DNA from 2 places in the Rhizobium sp. RSm-3 genome. Region 2 is predicted to be linked to the other one. Evidence: predicted binding sites of a transcription regulator. Region 2 holds the regulator's gene; the other holds the start of a gene.
What was found. The regulator PhoB, encoded in region 2, activates phosphate uptake and scavenging genes when phosphate is short. The targets are predictions, from matches to a motif close to TGTCATNNANCTGTCAT.
Positions count from the first base shown of each region.

Region 1: a site for PhoB is predicted at 3,199-3,215, ahead of BBJ66_RS26015 (YdcH family protein). Genes of this name have one in related genera too.

Region 1 covers NZ_MAWZ01000046.1:137,316-145,426, reverse strand. Annotated here, with positions in the region: gene BBJ66_RS26045 (alpha/beta hydrolase) at 1-176, opposite strand, end outside; gene BBJ66_RS26040 (hypothetical protein) at 293-907, opposite strand; gene ykgO (type B 50S ribosomal protein L36) at 1,018-1,143, opposite strand; gene BBJ66_RS26030 (5-(carboxyamino)imidazole ribonucleotide synthase) at 1,307-2,383, opposite strand; gene purE (5-(carboxyamino)imidazole ribonucleotide mutase) at 2,380-2,877, opposite strand; gene BBJ66_RS26020 (YdcH family protein) at 2,889-3,092, opposite strand; gene BBJ66_RS26015 (YdcH family protein) at 3,321-3,494, shown strand; gene BBJ66_RS26010 (Lrp/AsnC family transcriptional regulator) at 3,698-4,141, opposite strand; gene BBJ66_RS26005 (phosphotransferase) at 4,138-4,932, opposite strand; partial or broken gene BBJ66_RS26000 (lyase family protein) at 4,945-5,963, opposite strand; gene BBJ66_RS25995 (trans-sulfuration enzyme family protein) at 5,989-7,260, opposite strand; gene BBJ66_RS25990 (ABC transporter permease) at 7,291-7,980, opposite strand; gene BBJ66_RS25985 (ABC transporter permease) at 7,992-8,111, opposite strand, start outside.
Region 2 covers NZ_MAWZ01000001.1:552,820-560,930, forward strand. Annotated here, with positions in the region: gene pstC (phosphate ABC transporter permease subunit PstC) at 1-968, shown strand, start outside; gene pstA (phosphate ABC transporter permease PstA) at 965-2,287, shown strand; gene pstB (phosphate ABC transporter ATP-binding protein PstB) at 2,303-3,118, shown strand; gene phoU (phosphate signaling complex protein PhoU) at 3,163-3,876, shown strand; gene phoB (phosphate regulon transcriptional regulator PhoB) at 4,014-4,697, shown strand; gene BBJ66_RS02735 (GcrA family cell cycle regulator) at 4,971-5,504, opposite strand; gene BBJ66_RS02740 (aspartate aminotransferase family protein) at 5,930-7,129, shown strand; gene argF (ornithine carbamoyltransferase) at 7,166-8,080, shown strand.

The sequences.
Region 1 (8,111 bases), on a different contig from region 2:
GCCGGCAGATCGGCGTTTTCGGGACGCTCGATATGGACGGCATTCATGCGATAACCGCCGACATCCGTCATTTCGCCGATATTCGGATAGGTCTGTTCGAATTGCCGCGCCTTGTAGGAGGAGTAACCGATGGCGGCGGCGAGCGGGGCGAGAAGAGCGGAAACTTCTGCAAGCATGATTTTAACGGGCGATAGTTGCGGCTGTTTTGCCGAGAGCGGACGCGCTGCGTCTTTTCCCGTCTACGGTTCTAAATTGCGCGGCTTGGCCGGAGATCAAGATCACGCCTCGAGGATCACGTGCGATTGCCGGCAAGTTTTTCCGCAAGCGTGTTGGCCTGTTCCTGCGCGGTGCGTTCAGCGGGATAGATATCAAGAAAACGCTCCCAGGCCTTCAAGGTCAGCTGGTCGTTGCCGGAATTGCTGAGGATCGCCGCCAGGCCGGAGAGCGCGCCGAAATGGCGCGGCTCGAGATCGAGCACACGTTCGATGTCGGACATCGACTTGCGATAATTGCCCATGACGAAATTCAGCGTCGCGCGGCGGTTCCAGCTTTCGGCATAATCGGGTTTCAGCGCGATCGCCTCGTCAAGGAAATCGAGGGCGGCGGGATTGCGCTTTTCCTCGATCGCCTTGTCGGCCCATTGCATCAGCAGATTGATGGTGGCGCTGCCGGAATCGTTCCATTCCATGCGGATCTCATTGGCGATACCGCTGGCTTTGTCGGGTTCGCGCTCGCGTTTCAGCTGACTGAAGAGCTGGTCGAGGTGCTGTTTCGGCGAAGAATTGACATCCGCCTGCTCGACGATAACGTCCTTTTCCGCCGCAATGGCCGGAAAGGTGGACGTGAGGAGGGTGAGGGCGAGCGGCAGCGCCGCTGACGTCAAAGCAAAAAAGCGCATGGCGGACATATTAGCCCGCCAACGCCGAAGATCAAACAAATTTGACGTGATCACCGCAGTGACCCACCGGATATCCGCCGGAGCAAGCTCACGCGGGCAAGCGATCCGGACGCACGAAATCAGCCCTGACGAGCCTTGTAGCGCGGGTTCAGCTTGTTGATGATGTAGATGCGGCCCTTGCGGCGAACCAGACGGTTGTCACGGTGACGAGCCTTGAGCGACTTGAGCGAATTCTTGATCTTCATTTTTCTGATCCGCGATCTCTATGGGGAATTCACATTCGCCCGTATCTTTTAACAATCAAAAGCGCGCCGTCGGGCGCGCTGTTTAGGTGGGGAGCAGATACCGCGTCACCTTTTCCGTGTCAACCGCATGACGGTGTTTTTCCCAAGGCGCAAAGGTGTTTTCTCAGGCCGAAACCGGCGATTTCGGCGTCAAGGTGGTGACATGGCCCATCTTGCGGCCGGGGCGCCATTCGGTCTTGCCATAGAGATGAACCAGCGTATCGGGGCGCTGCAGCCAGTCGGGAACGGCCAGGATATCGTCGCCGATCAGGTTCTGCAGGACACAGTCGGAATGGCGTCCGGCGTCTCCCAAAGGCAGGCCGGCGACGGCACGGATATGCTGTTCGAACTGGCTGACGACGCAGGCGGCCTCGGTCCAGTGGCCGGAATTGTGGACGCGCGGCGCCATCTCGTTGGCAATCAGGCTGCCATCGGCAAGCACGAAGAATTCGATGCCGATAACGCCGACATAATTCAATGCTGCGAGGATCGTTTCGGCCGACCGGCGCGCGGCGTCCGCCGTCGCCGGCGAGATCGTAGCCGGAACCGTCGAGGTGTGGAGGATGCCGCTGCGATGGACATTTTCGGCGGGATCGAAGCAGACGACCGTGCCATCGGTGGCGCGGGCGGCGATGATTGAGACCTCGCGCTCGAAGGCGACGAAACTTTCGAGGATCAGCGGCACGGCGCCGAGCGCGGCATAGGCGCCATCAGCGCTGTCGGCCACCGAGCGGAAAACCTTCTGGCCCTTGCCGTCATAGCCGAGACGGCGGGTCTTCAGCACGCCCTGGCCGCCGAAATCGTCAAGCGCCATTTCGAGATCGGCCTGGCTGTCGATCGCGTGGAAGCGGGCGGTTGTTATGCCGCAGCCATTGAGAAAACGCTTTTCGACGAGGCGGTCCTGGGCGGCTTCCAGCGCCTTCGGTGGCGGATAGACGGATAGGCTTGCCGAGAGCGTCTCAGCGGCTGCGACCGGCACGTTCTCGAATTCATAGGTGACGACATCGCAGAGATCCGCTAGTTCGGCCAATGCCGCCGGATCGTCATAGGCGGCGGTAATCTGCCGGTTGGCGAGCTGGGCGGCCGGGCAGTCCGCCTGCGGCTCGAGAATGACCGTGCGAAAATTCAGCCTGGCGGCAGCGATAGCCAGCATGCGGCCGAGCTGGCCGCCGCCGATAATACCGATCGTTCCTACAGTCATTGGTCGTCCATCGGGTATTCGGCGATGGCGGCACTCTGACGTTCGCGCCATTCATCGAGCCGGTCGGCGATCTCTTCGTCGGAAAGGGCAAGCACGGCGGCGGCGAGCAGTGCGGCGTTGACCGCGCCGGCCTTGCCGATGGCGAGCGTCCCGACAGGAATGCCGGCCGGCATCTGCACGATCGACAGAAGACTGTCCTGGCCGGACATGGTTTTCGACTGGACCGGCACGCCGAAGACCGGCAGCGGCGTCATCGATGCCGTCATGCCCGGCAGGTGGGCGGCGCCGCCGGCGCCGGCGATGATGACCTTGAAGCCCTCGGCGCGCGCGCCCTTGGCGAAATTCGCCATGCGGTCGGGCGTGCGGTGCGCCGAAATGATGCGCGCGTCATAAGGGATTTCCAGCGCCTCCAGCGTGTCGGCGGCGTTCTTCATGGTCTCCCAGTCGGACTGGCTGCCCATGATGATGGCGACGGAGGGTCTGTCTGTCGTCATTGTTATCCCCCTCAGGCGATGATGTCAGGGATGATCTGATCTTCCAGCTTCGAAAGCCTGTCCTTGATGACGAGCTTCTTCTTCTTCATGCGCTGGATCCGCAGAGCATCGCATCCGATCTGGATCATGGCGTTGATCGCGGCGTCGAAATCCTCGTGCTCCTGGCGCAGCCGCGCCACGGTGAGCCTGATTTCCGCCTGTTCCTGATCGGCCATATGCATTCCCCGTTATCGTCCTCGGACCTTGTCCGACCTGCCGATGATTTCCGCAAGCTCCTATCACCAAATACAGGTAACGGCTAGTTAGTCTTGATCATGAAATTGCCATCCGGTCTTCATCTTTTGGCCTTCGACAAGCCTTCAAAAATATGTCACAGTCCGCCGCGTTGACACCTTGATCCCCGACGATGTTGGCCGGGGAGGGTAAGAGGAAGGAAGGGTCAAATGACAGTTCAAGCTCATCTTGAATCACTCCAGAAAAAGCATGTCGCTCTCGAGGAGGAGCTGCACGCGCTCAGAACAGCTCCCTCCATCTCCGATACGGAAATTGCCGAATGCAAGCGCCGCAAGCTGCGCATCAAGGACGAGATTATGCGTCTCAAGTCATCCGTCCACTGATCTTCCCAAGGGTCGCCGGTCGATCATCTTGCGAAAGAAAAGGTAAATCCATCCATTCCGCCTAAAATCAGCAAGAACCGGTGATTTTACACCAGAATTGCGCCAGCCCGATGCCAGCGGCATTGCGGCTGGCGCTTTTGCGAGCGCCACGGCACAACGCATATATCAAAGTGCTTATGCCGTTGATCTGCCTGCCATTTCGGTCAACGCTTGATCATCGAAGACAGGGCAAATGCCGTCAGCGTGTCGCGCACCCCTTGCAGCGCCGAAACCTCCTGCCAGATTTCGCGGATACGGTCTGCCGCGCTTGCTTCAACCCGCACGACCAGGTCGAATTCACCGCTCATAACGTCGCAGGAAATGACCTCCGGTATCCCTTTGAGCGTCTGGATGACGTCGCCGCCGCGCATGCGGTCGTGGCGATACACGAAGATCATCGCTGTGATGGCTGCGGCCCGCGTTTTTCCCTCACCCACGACAATCGTATAGCCCTGAATCAGGCCGTCGCGTTCCAATCGCTCGATGCGTTGGCGAACGGCGTTGCGCGACAGGTGGACCTTTTCGGCCAGTTCCGCGTGGGGAATCCGGCCATTGCGGGTTAGCTCGGTTAGAATGCGTTCGTCGGATCGGTCGAGGATACGCTTCATGGCCGTATTTCCTCAATGCAGTCCTTGGCGGAGAGGAAGACCCGCTGTGTGGCGGATTCGAGATCGGTTAGCCTGCCATCCTGCGCAAACACGGTGGCGGCCGCTGCCATGACGAAAGCCGGCACGGCCCGCCACTCCGCTTCGCTGAGGAACCTGATGTCTTCGTAGCCAGCGAGCAATGCGCTGACCAGCGTCCTCTCAAGAGTGCCGCTTGCGGTCACAGCCCAATGCAATATAACGGCAGCGAGTTCGGCGATCAGAACATCATCATGGCGCAAGCGGAAATTGATGACGCCGCTCACCATCTCGTCGACGAAGAAGACGTTGTCGCGATTGAGTGCGCCGTGCACGGGACCTTTCGGCAGCCCAAGTGACGCTCGTTTCGCCGGCCGCCCCAGCGCCTGGTGGATTCGCGCGACACAGGTCCCAAGCGCACGGCATTTGGCGGGAGTGACTTCGCTCAGTCGAGAGCCTGGCATAAAACCGACAACCGCGACAAGCTTGTCCGACACGGTAATCGTCGCCGCACCGGCATCAGTGCGGAAGGTTGCCGGACAGGGAATGCCGGCGCCAGAGAGCGTTTCCATCGTGCGGAAGGCAAGTTCGAGGTCGAAGGGGTCGGCCCCGTTTTCGAATAGGGTGACGATGAACTCACCCCGCCCGGAGCGGAAAAGGTAAGTCGTTTCGGCGTCGCCATCGGCAATGCCGATAACCGATGTAAGATTGCCCAGGCGATAGGTCGTCGCGATCCGGCCGCAATCTGCCTCCGACAGATCCGTGAAAACAGCCATTTTTGCTTTCCTTCAGTGTTGTACCGACTCGTAGGCCCCGATGTTTTTGATGCCGAAGATCGTCTCGATCTGAGCTGCAGGCAAACCGCTGTCGCGCTCGACCGCCTCTCGCAACGGAATTCCTTCGGCAAGCGCAGTACGGGCAAGCGCGGCCGCCCGGGCGTATCCAACGAAGGGATTGAGGGCTGCGGCAAGAATGAGAGCGCCATCATGAAGCGCGCGGCAGCGCTGGGAATCTGCCTCGATCCCGTCGATACACCGAGTGCGAAGCGCATCCATTCCCCTCACCAACAGCCGCATGGATTGCAGGATGTTGAGCACGATAATCGGTTCCATGGCATTCAGCTGGAGTTGCCCCGCGCTGGCAGCGAGTGTGACCGTCAAGTCGTTGCCAATGACCTGGAAGCTGATCTGGTTCACCAATTCGGGGATCACCGGGTTGACCTTGCCCGGCATGATTGACGAGCCCGCCTGCATGGCCGGAAGACGGATCTCGCCAAAGCCGGCGCGCGGACCACTCGACAGCAGGCGGAGGTCATTGCAGATCTTCGAGAGTTTCACCGCCATACAGTCAGCCGGATTGCAGTGGGATAGACGTCGTTGGTCGATTGGCAAAGGTTTACGTGATCATTTGGATTGACCGCGTCGTAGCTGCCAGCCTGCCGGCCGATCTCCTGAAGCGCCAGATTGGCGATGACTTCGTTGACGTTCATGTTGGTCGAGGTGCCCGCGCCGCCTTGCATCATATCGATCGGAAAGTGTGGCGCCAGGATTTCACCGGCGATCAGCCTGTCGCAGGCCCGATCAATCGCGCCCGCGATCGCGGAGTCGAGCAACCGCAGCTCCAGATTGGTGGCGGCCGCAGCTTTCTTGACCATCGCGAAAGATTGGAGAAACCCGGGAAAATCCTGCAGTTTGATGCCGGAAATGTCGAAATTATCCATTGCCCGAAGCGTATGAATGCCGATCAGAGCATTGGCCGGCAACTCCCGACTACCCAAAAGATCTGTCTCGATGCGCGTTGTCGCCATGGTCCCGCTCCTCCTTTCTCTCCGCTCAGTCTGAAATAGCCTGATCAAGATCGACGATCAGATCGTCGGTCGCTTCCAGCCCGACCGACAGGCGGAACACGCCATCGCCGGCAAACCGGCGGTAATCCTCAAGCTGCTTGCCGGTCAGCTGATAGGTGGATTTCATCATCTCCTGTGTGTCGAGCAACACGACGATCGAGCGCTGATGACCGAGCGAGAAGGTATAGTGGGCAACCTTGAGGCGCTCGGCGAGTTGTCGCGCCATCTGGCCGGGATTCTTCACCCGGAAGGTCACGATCCCCCCGAACACATCCATCTGGTGCTTCGCCAGATCATGCTGAGGATGGGAAGCAAGTCCGGGATAAGTCACGGCCTCCACAGCGGAATGGCCCTGAAGGAAGGCCGCGATCTTCGCGGCCGACTCCGAGATCATGCGGATGCGGGGAAACAGCGTATCGATGCCGCGCATGATCAGCCAAGCGTTCATGGCCGGCATCGACGCACCGAGATAGACGCCGGCGCGCGACCGGATTTTCTCCACCAATTCCTTACGTCCGCAGACGACCCCGCCCAATGCGTCGCCATGGCCGTTAATGAACTTCGTGAGCGAATGGATGACGAGATCCACGCCTAGCAAGAGCGGCTGCGTGGCCACAGGGGTGGCAAGCGTCGAATCGACCGACATCAAGGCCCCGTGTTTTCGCGCAAGCTCGGCAATGGCCGCAAGGTCGGTCAGACGCAGGATCGGATTGCACGGACTTTCGCAATGGACGAGCCGCGTGTTGGACCGGAAGGCGGCCGCCACGTCTTCAGGGCGCGACATGTTGACCGGCGTAACCTCAATGCCGTAGTCCGGCAATATACGCCGGGCGAGCTCGTTGGCGCCGGCATAGCAAACATCGCTCAGGATCAGATGGTCACCCTTCTTGAGAAAGGTGAAGAACGTGGCTCCGATCGCCGCGACGCCCGTCGCCGTGGCCATGGCGTCGTCGGCTCCTTCGAGCGCCGCGAGTCGCTGTTCCAATTGGCGCACGGTCGGGTTGGTCCAACGCGCATAGAGAAAGGGCAGCGCCGTCAGGTCGTCGACGCCATCGGCGGAAAATGGGCCGCCACCAGGTATGAACACATTGTTGACCGACATGGAAATGTTCGGGGCGATCGCTTTCGTCGCCGGGTCGATAACGAGCCCGCCGTTCAGAGCCAGGGTTTCTCGACTGGGCCCCGCGTTTGCGGCAGGCACTACCCTGCGCTGGTCGATGCCGCACGCGGGCAGATCTGACGGTCTTGTTACGGTCATGCATTCTCCGATAAATTTCAAACGAGAGCGTCAGCGCCTCGCCGGCACCTGGCTTTCGACAATGCGAAAGGCGCGCGTGATGACGATGGTGAGGCAGAGATAGAAGATGGTGACGACGATCAGAGGCTCGTAGACGAGCAGCGTGTCCTGCCTGATCTTGTAGGCGACGGCATAGAGATCCATCACTGTGACGGTGAAGGCGAGCGGCGTTGCCTTCAGTTGCAGCACCACCTCGCCGGTGATCGTCGGCAGGGCGATGCGGATCGCCCGCGGCAACCATATGCGTCGCAGAAGCGTCAGGTGGGTCATGCCAAAGGCGCGACCGGCTTCCAGTTCGCCTTTCGGCACCGCAAGCAGCGCACCGCGCAATACCTCGGCCTCGTAGGCTGCGTAGTTGAGCGTGAAGCTGACGGCAGCGAAGAAGAAGCCCTCGCGCACGATCGGCCAAACGAAACTTGAGCGCAGACCCGGGATCATCGGCAGCAAGGATCCGACACCGTAGTAGAGCAACCACAATTGAATGAGCAAGGGTGTGCCGCGCAAACAGGTGCAGTAACTTTTGGCGCACCATCGCAGCCAGTAGGGTCCGCCGATCTGCGCGAGCGCAAGACCAATCGCCAGGACGAACCCGAGAGCGACCGAGATGACAAGCAGCAATACGGTCTGTGTCGCGCCCGCAACCAGAAGCGGCCAATAGTTGGAAACCCATGAGAAATCCACTGTCTATCCCCTCAGGCTGATTTCGGCTGTCCACGCCGGAAACGGGTTTCAAGACCTCCGAAGACGATATTGGAGATGAGGGTGATCACCAGGTAGAGCACGGCTGCGGCCAGGAAAAACAGGAAGTAATG
Region 2 (8,111 bases):
TCTATGCGCTGCGCGCCATCGCGCCGCGCTTCCGGGCCCGCAATCGGGTCGAGCGCGTCATGCTCTGGGGCCTGCTGCTCGCCTCGTCGATCGCCATCCTGACGACGATCGGCATCGTGTTCTCGATGCTGTCGGAAGCCGCGCGCTTCTTTGCCGCCGTTCCCGCCGCCGACTTCTTCTTCGGCACGGTCTGGGATCCGCGTTTTGCCGGCGCCGGCAGCTCGTCCTTCGGCCAGTTCGGCCTAATCCCGCTGCTGCTCGGCACGCTTTATATCGGCCTGGTCGCCATGCTGGTCGCCGTGCCGGTCGGCCTCTTCGCCGCCATCTACATGGCCGAATACGCCTCGCCGAAGCTGCGCGGGATCGCCAAGCCGCTGCTCGAAGTGCTGGCCGGCATTCCCACGATCGTCTACGGCTTCTTCGCGCTCGTCACCGTCGGCCCGTTCCTGCGCGATTTCTCCGCTCAGATCAGCGGCCTGCTCTCCGGCAACTACACCAACTTCATCCAGGCGCAGAGCGTCCTGACCGCCGGCATCGTCATGGGCATCATGCTGATCCCCTACGTCTCCTCGCTGTCGGACGACATCATCACCGCCGTGCCGCGGGCACTGCGTGACGGTTCGCTCGGTCTCGGCGCCACCCGCTCCGAAACCATCAAGAAGGTGGTTTTGCCGGCAGCACTTCCCGGCATCGTCGGCGCGCTGCTGATGACCGCCTCGCGCGCCATCGGCGAAACCATGATCGTCGTGCTGGCCGCCGGTGTCGCCGCCCGCATCCAGATCAATCCTTTCGAGCCGATGACGACGGTGACCGTCAAGATCGTCAATCAGCTGACCGGCGACCTCGAGTTCACCTCGCCGCAGACGCTGGTTGCTTTCGCTCTTGGCATCACGCTGTTCTGCATCACGCTTTGCCTCAACATCTATGCGCTCTACATCGTGCGCAAATACCGGGAGCAGTACGAATGACGGATATTGTTTCTCCCACATCAGGCGTCACCGTCTCCAAGGCGCCAGCGCGCCGCGATATCGGCATCAAGCGCCGCTACGCCGCCGAACGCCGGTTCCAGGCCTATGGCATCGCCGCCATCACCTTCGGTCTCGTCTTCCTGTTCATCCTGCTGTGGACGGTGATCGGCAAAGGCTACACCGCCTTCCAGCAGACGGCGATCACCCTGCCGATCGAATTTGCCGAGAAGACGATCGACCCCAGCAATAAGCGTGCGACCGACCCTTCGGTGCTGATTGCCGCCAATTATCCGGTTCTGCTGCGCGACGCGATCGTCAAGCAGCTGAATATCAACGCCTCGAGCAAGCCTGACGTGCGCGATGCAGCCGCCATGCTCTCCAAGGGCGCGCCGATCCAGCTGCGCGACATGGTCGTCGCCGACCCGACGATCATCGGCAAGACGGTCAATGTCACCGTGCTCGCCGACGCCAATGTCGACAGCGCCAACAAGGGCCAGATCGACCTTTCGGTCGATGAGAAGAACCGCAAGGTCAACGACAAGCAGGTTGGCTGGATGAACGAGCTGAAGGCGAGCGGCGCTCTGCACAAGCAGTTCAACACCGGCCTCTTCGTCAACGGCAATTCCAGCCGTCCTGAGGCTGCAGGCCTTGGCGTCGCCCTCATCGGCTCGCTCTACCTGATGCTGATCGTGCTGGCGCTCGCTCTGCCGATCGGCGTTGCCGCCTCGATCTATCTCGAGGAGTTTGCCCCGAAGAACCGGCTGACCGACCTGATCGAGGTCAATATCAACAACCTCGCCGCCGTCCCTTCGATCGTCTACGGTCTGCTCGGCCTATCCGTCTTCATCAACTTCGTCGGCATGCCGCGTTCGGCTTCGCTGGTCGGCGGCCTGGTGCTGACGCTGATGACCCTGCCGACGATCATCATCGCCACCCGTGCGGCGCTCCGCGCTGTGCCGCCGTCGATCCGCGCCGCAGCGCTTGGCCTCGGCGCTTCGAAGATGCAGATGGTGTTCCACCATGTTCTGCCGCTCGCCATGCCCGGCATCTTGACCGGCACGATCATCGGCCTGGCGCACGCGCTCGGCGAAACCGCGCCGCTGCTCCTGATCGGCATGGTCGCCTTCGTCGCCAACGCGCCGACGACACCGCTCGATCCCTCGACGGCCCTGCCGGTGCAGGTCTATATGTGGGCCAACGAGGCCGAACGGGCCTTCGTCGAGCGTACTTCGGGTGCCATCATCGTCCTGCTCCTGTTCCTGATCGTCATGAACATGGGCGCCATCCTCTTGCGTCGTCGCTTCGAGCGCCGCTGGTAAACGGAGTTACAGATCATGAACATGTTGACGGAAGCTGCAGTTGAAAAGGCGCTGGATCAGAAGATGAGCAACGTCCCGTATAAGATGATCGGCCAGGATGTCTCGGTTTACTACGGCGAGAAGCGGGCGCTTTTCGATGTGAACCTGAACATCCGCGAAAACACCGTAACCGCGCTGATCGGCCCGTCCGGCTGCGGCAAGTCGACCTTCCTGCGGAGCCTGAACCGCATGAACGACACGATCGACGGTTGCCGCGTCGCCGGCAAGATCACGCTGGACGGCGACGATATCTATGATCCCGATATCGACGTCGTCGAACTGCGCGCCCGCGTCGGCATGGTCTTCCAGAAGCCGAACCCGTTCCCGAAGACGATCTACGAAAACGTCTCCTACGGCCCGCGCATCCATGGCCTTGCCAAGTCGAAGGCCGATCTCGACCAGATCGTCGAGACCAGCCTGCAGCGCGCCGGCCTCTGGAACGAGGTCAAGGACCGCGTGCACGAATCCGGCACCGGCCTGTCGGGCGGTCAGCAGCAGCGTCTCTGCATTGCGCGCGCCGTCGCCGTCAGCCCTGAAGTCATCCTGATGGACGAGCCCTGCTCGGCGCTCGACCCGATCGCCACCGCCAAGGTCGAGGAGCTGATCCACGAACTGCGCGAGAACTACACGATCGTCATCGTCACCCACTCCATGCAGCAGGCCGCGCGCGTTTCGCAGCGCACCGCCATGTTCCACCTCGGCAATCTGGTCGAGGAGAACGACACCGACAAGATGTTCACCAATCCCGACGATCCGCGCACCCAGGACTACATCATGGGTCGCTTCGGCTGATTTTGGCGTCACCAAGCCTTCCCGTTATTCGAGGATAAAGCCCCATGGCATCGACACATATTTATTCTGCCTATGATGATGATCTGAAGTTCCTGTCCCGGCGGATTTCCGAAATGGGCGGCCTGGCCGAGCAGATGGTCGCCGAATCCGTCCGGGCGCTGGTCAACGGCGATACGGCGCTCGCCCAGAAGGTCATCTCCGACGACGTGATCCTCGATCACGCCGAGCGCGAAATCGGCGACAAGGCGATCGTCACCATCGCCCGCCGTCAGCCGATGGCCGCCGACCTGCGCGAAATCATGGGTTCGATCCGCATCGCCGCCGATCTCGAACGCGTCGGCGACCTCGGCAAGAACACCGCCAAGCGCGTCATCGCCGTGCAGAGCACCGGCGTTCCCCGCAAGCTCGCCCGCGGCCTCGAGCATCTCTCCGAGCTGGCGCTCGTCCAGCTCAAGGAAGTGCTCGACGTCTACACGACACGCGCCGCCGACAAGGCGAGTGCGATCCGCGAGCGCGACAACGAGATCGACGCGATGTACACCTCGCTGTTCCGGGAGCTCTTGACCTACATGATGGAAGATCCGCGCAACATCACCAGCTGCACGCATCTTCTCTTCTGCGCCAAGAACATCGAGCGCATCGGCGACCACGCCACCAACATTGCCGAGACAATCTATTACATGGCGACCGGCGCCCAGCCGGAAGGTGACCGTCCGAAGGACGACAGCGCCAACACCGTCGGCGCGGTCACGGAATAACCGCCTAAACCAGACGATTGCGTGCGCGCCCATGTGGGGCGCGCAAAGAGGTCGCAGCCGATTTTTGTGAATTTGCGCAGGATGCATTGCTTAAATCACCCCCGGTTTAAGGATCATGCGCGAGGAGACCGACACGCATGATCCCGAGAGTTGCAGTTGTTGAAGACGAGGAAGCCCTGAGCGTGCTTCTCCGCTACAATCTCGAAGCTGAGGGCTTCGAGGTCGATACCATCCTTCGTGGCGACGAGGCCGAAATCAGGCTTCAGGAGCGCACGCCCGACCTTCTCATCCTCGACTGGATGCTGCCCGGCGTCTCCGGCATCGAGCTTTGCCGGCGCCTGCGCATGCGGCCGGAAACCGAGCGCCTGCCGATCATCATGCTGACGGCGCGCGGCGAAGAGAGCGAACGTGTCCGCGGACTGTCGACCGGAGCCGACGATTACGTCGTCAAGCCCTTCTCGACCCCCGAGCTCGTTGCCCGCGTCAAGGCGATGCTGCGCCGTGCCCGCCCCGAGGTGCTGTCGACCGTGCTGAAATGCGGCGATATCGAACTCGACCGCGAAACCCACCGCGTCCACCGCAAGAGCCGCGAAGTCCGCCTCGGCCCCACCGAATTCCGCCTGCTGGAATTCCTGATGTCGTCGCCCGGCCGGGTCTTCTCCCGCTCGCAGCTCTTGGACGGCGTCTGGGGCCACGACATCTATGTCGACGAACGCACCGTCGACGTCCATGTCGGCCGCCTGCGCAAGGCGCTGAACTTCTCCAACATGCAAGACGTCATCCGTACCGTCCGCGGCGCCGGCTATTCAATGGAAGCCTGAGGGGTATCTGACAAAGTCGAGCAAGCTCCGCCCCTCACCCTAACCGACCGGGGTCGAGCCACGCGTCTCGACCCGTCCTTCGGACCCCCGTAAACGGGGCGAGGGGACGTGCCTCTGCGAGAGGTGGGTGAGGGCCGAGAGGTTGCGGCATATCCCCTTCGCCCCGCGCGCGGGGAGAAGGTGCCGGCAGGCGGAGGGGCAGCCACACCCAACGCACTCACAAAAAAACGGGCCTTGCAGCCCGTTTTTGCATCTCGATAATGCCTTACCCGCTCAGCTTGCCCGCGCCGCTGCCCGGCGGCGTTCGTTGATCGGCTGGTAGGCGAGTTTCTGGTGGTAGCTGCAATAGGGCGAATTGTCCGGGGACTCGCAGCCGCAGAAGTGGAAGTCGTCCTTCAGCGGATCGCCGACCGGCCATTTGCAGGTGCGTTCGGTCAGTTCCGTCAGGCCGAGGCGGCGCGAGATCGGCACGACCACGTTGCCCTTCGGCACGTATTCCATTTCCTCGACCGTTTCGATCTCGATCTCTTCCTTCAGCATCGTCGCGCCCTGCTGGCGGGTAACGGTGCGGGTGGCGATCCGGGAGGCGTAGTTCGGCGCGCGCGGCGCAGATGTATTGCGTTTCGGCGTCCGCGCCGTGGCGGCGGTGCCGCCGGCCTTGGCGCGGCCGGGAAGGCTCAGCCTGTGTACCTTGCCGATCACGGCGTTTCTGCTGACGCCGCCAAGTTGTGCCGCGATCTGGCTGGCGCTCAGTCCTTCGGCCCAAAGCTTCTTGAGTTTCTCGACCCGCTCGTCTGTCCAGTTCATGCCCTGTCTCCACCTTTCGCGTTGGTGATGGCAGAATCCCTCACCGTTGTCCCGGAAGCCTCCGAAACAAGAAACGCCTGATCAATTTTGGTGACTAGTTCCGCCGCATGCAGTCTAGTAATTGAACTTTAACCTAGTGTGAGCCTGACTCCGTGACAAGAGTCGCATGAATCCGGATGAATCGAATTCGGAGTTTTCCCCAACTTGCTGCCCCGGCGTGTCATTTCTGCAATATTGCCTGTTGAAGGTCGAAAACACCGCTGTACAAGCTTGCTGCATGCGCTAAGGGCGCAGTTTTGTTGACATTGCAGCGCGAAAAGGAAATAGTACCGCTGGCCGCCGCAAGGCGGCATTTTTGATTTTTCGGGCCTGGTTTTCTTAGCCGGAGTCCGTTGCTAGATAACGCTGATCGGGAGACCCGCGCCATGGCCGAAGCCGCGCCGCTTTATGACACCTATTCTCGTGCCCCGCTGCGGTTCGAGCGAGGCGAGGGCGTATGGCTGATCACCGAAGGCGGCGAGCGTTATCTCGATTTCGGCGCCGGCGTCGCCGTCACCTCGGTCGGACACAGCAACCCGCATGTGGTCGGCGCCTTGAAGGAGCAGGCCGACAAGGTCTGGCACCTCTCCAACATCTATGAAATCCCCGGCCAGGAGCGCCTGGCCAAGCGGCTGACGGACGCGACCTTCGCTGACAAGGTGTTCTTCACCAATTCGGGCGCCGAGGCGCTTGAATGCGCGATCAAGACGGCGCGCCGCTACCAGTTTTCCAAGGGCCATCCCGAGCGCTTCCATGTCATCACCTTCGAAGGCGCCTTCCATGGGCGCACGCTGGCGACCATCGCCGCCGGCGGCCAGGAGAAATATCTCGAAGGTTTCGGCCCAAAGGCGCCGGGTTTCGATCAGGTGGCTTTCGGCGATATCGAAGCGGTCCGCGCCGCCATCACCGATGCGACGGCGGCCATCCTCATCGAGCCGGTGCAGGGCGAGGGCGGTGTGCGCCCCGCCACCCCCGAATTCATGAGGGCGCTGCGCCAGATCTGCGACGAAAACGGCCTGCTGCTGATCCTCGACGAGGTCCAGACCGGCGTCGGCCGCACCGGCAAGCTCTTTGCCCATGAGTGGTCGGGCGTGACGCCCGATATCATGGCGGTCGCCAAGGGCATCGGCGGCGGTTTCCCGCTCGGCGCCTGCCTGGCCACCGCAGAGGCCGCCTCCGGCATGCAGGCCGGCACGCACGGCTCGACCTATGGCGGCAATCCGCTCGCCATGGCCGTCGGTGGCGCCGTGCTCGACATCATCCTCGCCGAAGGCTTCCTCCAGCAGGTGCGCGACGTCGCACTCGTTTTCCGCCAGGGCCTCGCCTCGCTGAAGGATCGTTATCCCGATGTGATCGAGGATATCCGAGGCGAGGGGCTGCTGCTCGGCGTCAAGGCCGCTATTCCCTCGGCTGAACTGCTGCAGGCGATCCGCGCCGCGCATCTGCTCGGCGTGCCCGCCGGCGACAACGTCATCCGCCTTCTCCCGCCCCTCGTCGTCACCGCCGAGGAAGCCCGCGAGGGCCTTGCCCGCATCGAACGCGCCGCCGAGAGCATCCGCGCCTCCAAGGTCAAGAAGACGGCTTGAAAGGATTGTGCCTGCGGGCGCACGACAGGTAAGAACATGGCTCCTAAACATTTCCTCGATCTTTCGGCCGTCACCTCAGCCGACCTCAGAACCATCATGAACGATGCGCTCGCCCGCAAGCAGGCCTTCAAGGCCGGCAAGGGCGACAAGCCGCTCGCCGGCAAGATGCTGGCGATGATCTTCGAGAAACCGTCGACGCGCACCCGCGTCTCCTTCGATGTCGGCATGCGCCAGCTCGGCGGTGAAACGCTGTTTCTATCCGGCACCGAGATGCAGCTCGGCCGCGCCGAGACGATCGGCGACACCGCCAAGGTGCTGTCGCGTTATGTCGATGCGATCATGATCCGCACCACCGAGCATTCCAGGCTCAAGGAGCTTGCCGAACATGCCACCGTGCCGGTGATCAATGCGCTGACGGATGATACCCATCCCTGCCAGATCATGGCCGATATTATGACCTTCGAAGAGCATCGCGGCCCGATCAAGGGCAAGACCATCGCCTGGACCGGCGACGGCAACAATGTGCTGCATTCGCTGGTCGAGGGTGCTGCGCGTTTCGGCTATCGCATGAACATGGCCGTACCCCTTGGTTCGGAGCCCAAGGATCACTATCTGAACTGGGCCCGCAATGAGGGCGCCGAAATCATGCTCTGCCATGATGCCGACCGAGCGGTCGAAGGCGTCGATTGCGTGGTGACCGATACCTGGGTCTCCATGAATCAGGAACATCGGGCCCGGGGTCACAACGTCTTCCAGCCTTACCAGGTCAACGCGGCCTTGATGGCGAAGGCCGGCAGCGATGCATTGTTCATGCATTGCCTGCCCGCGCATCGCGGCGAGGAAGTGACGGACGAGGTGATCGACGGCCCGCAATCCGTGGTCTTCGATGAGGCGGAAAACCGTCTTCATGCGCAGAAGTCGATTCTTGCTTGGTGCCTGGGCGCGATCTGAACCATAATCGGACGCCGCGTGTGAAAAACGC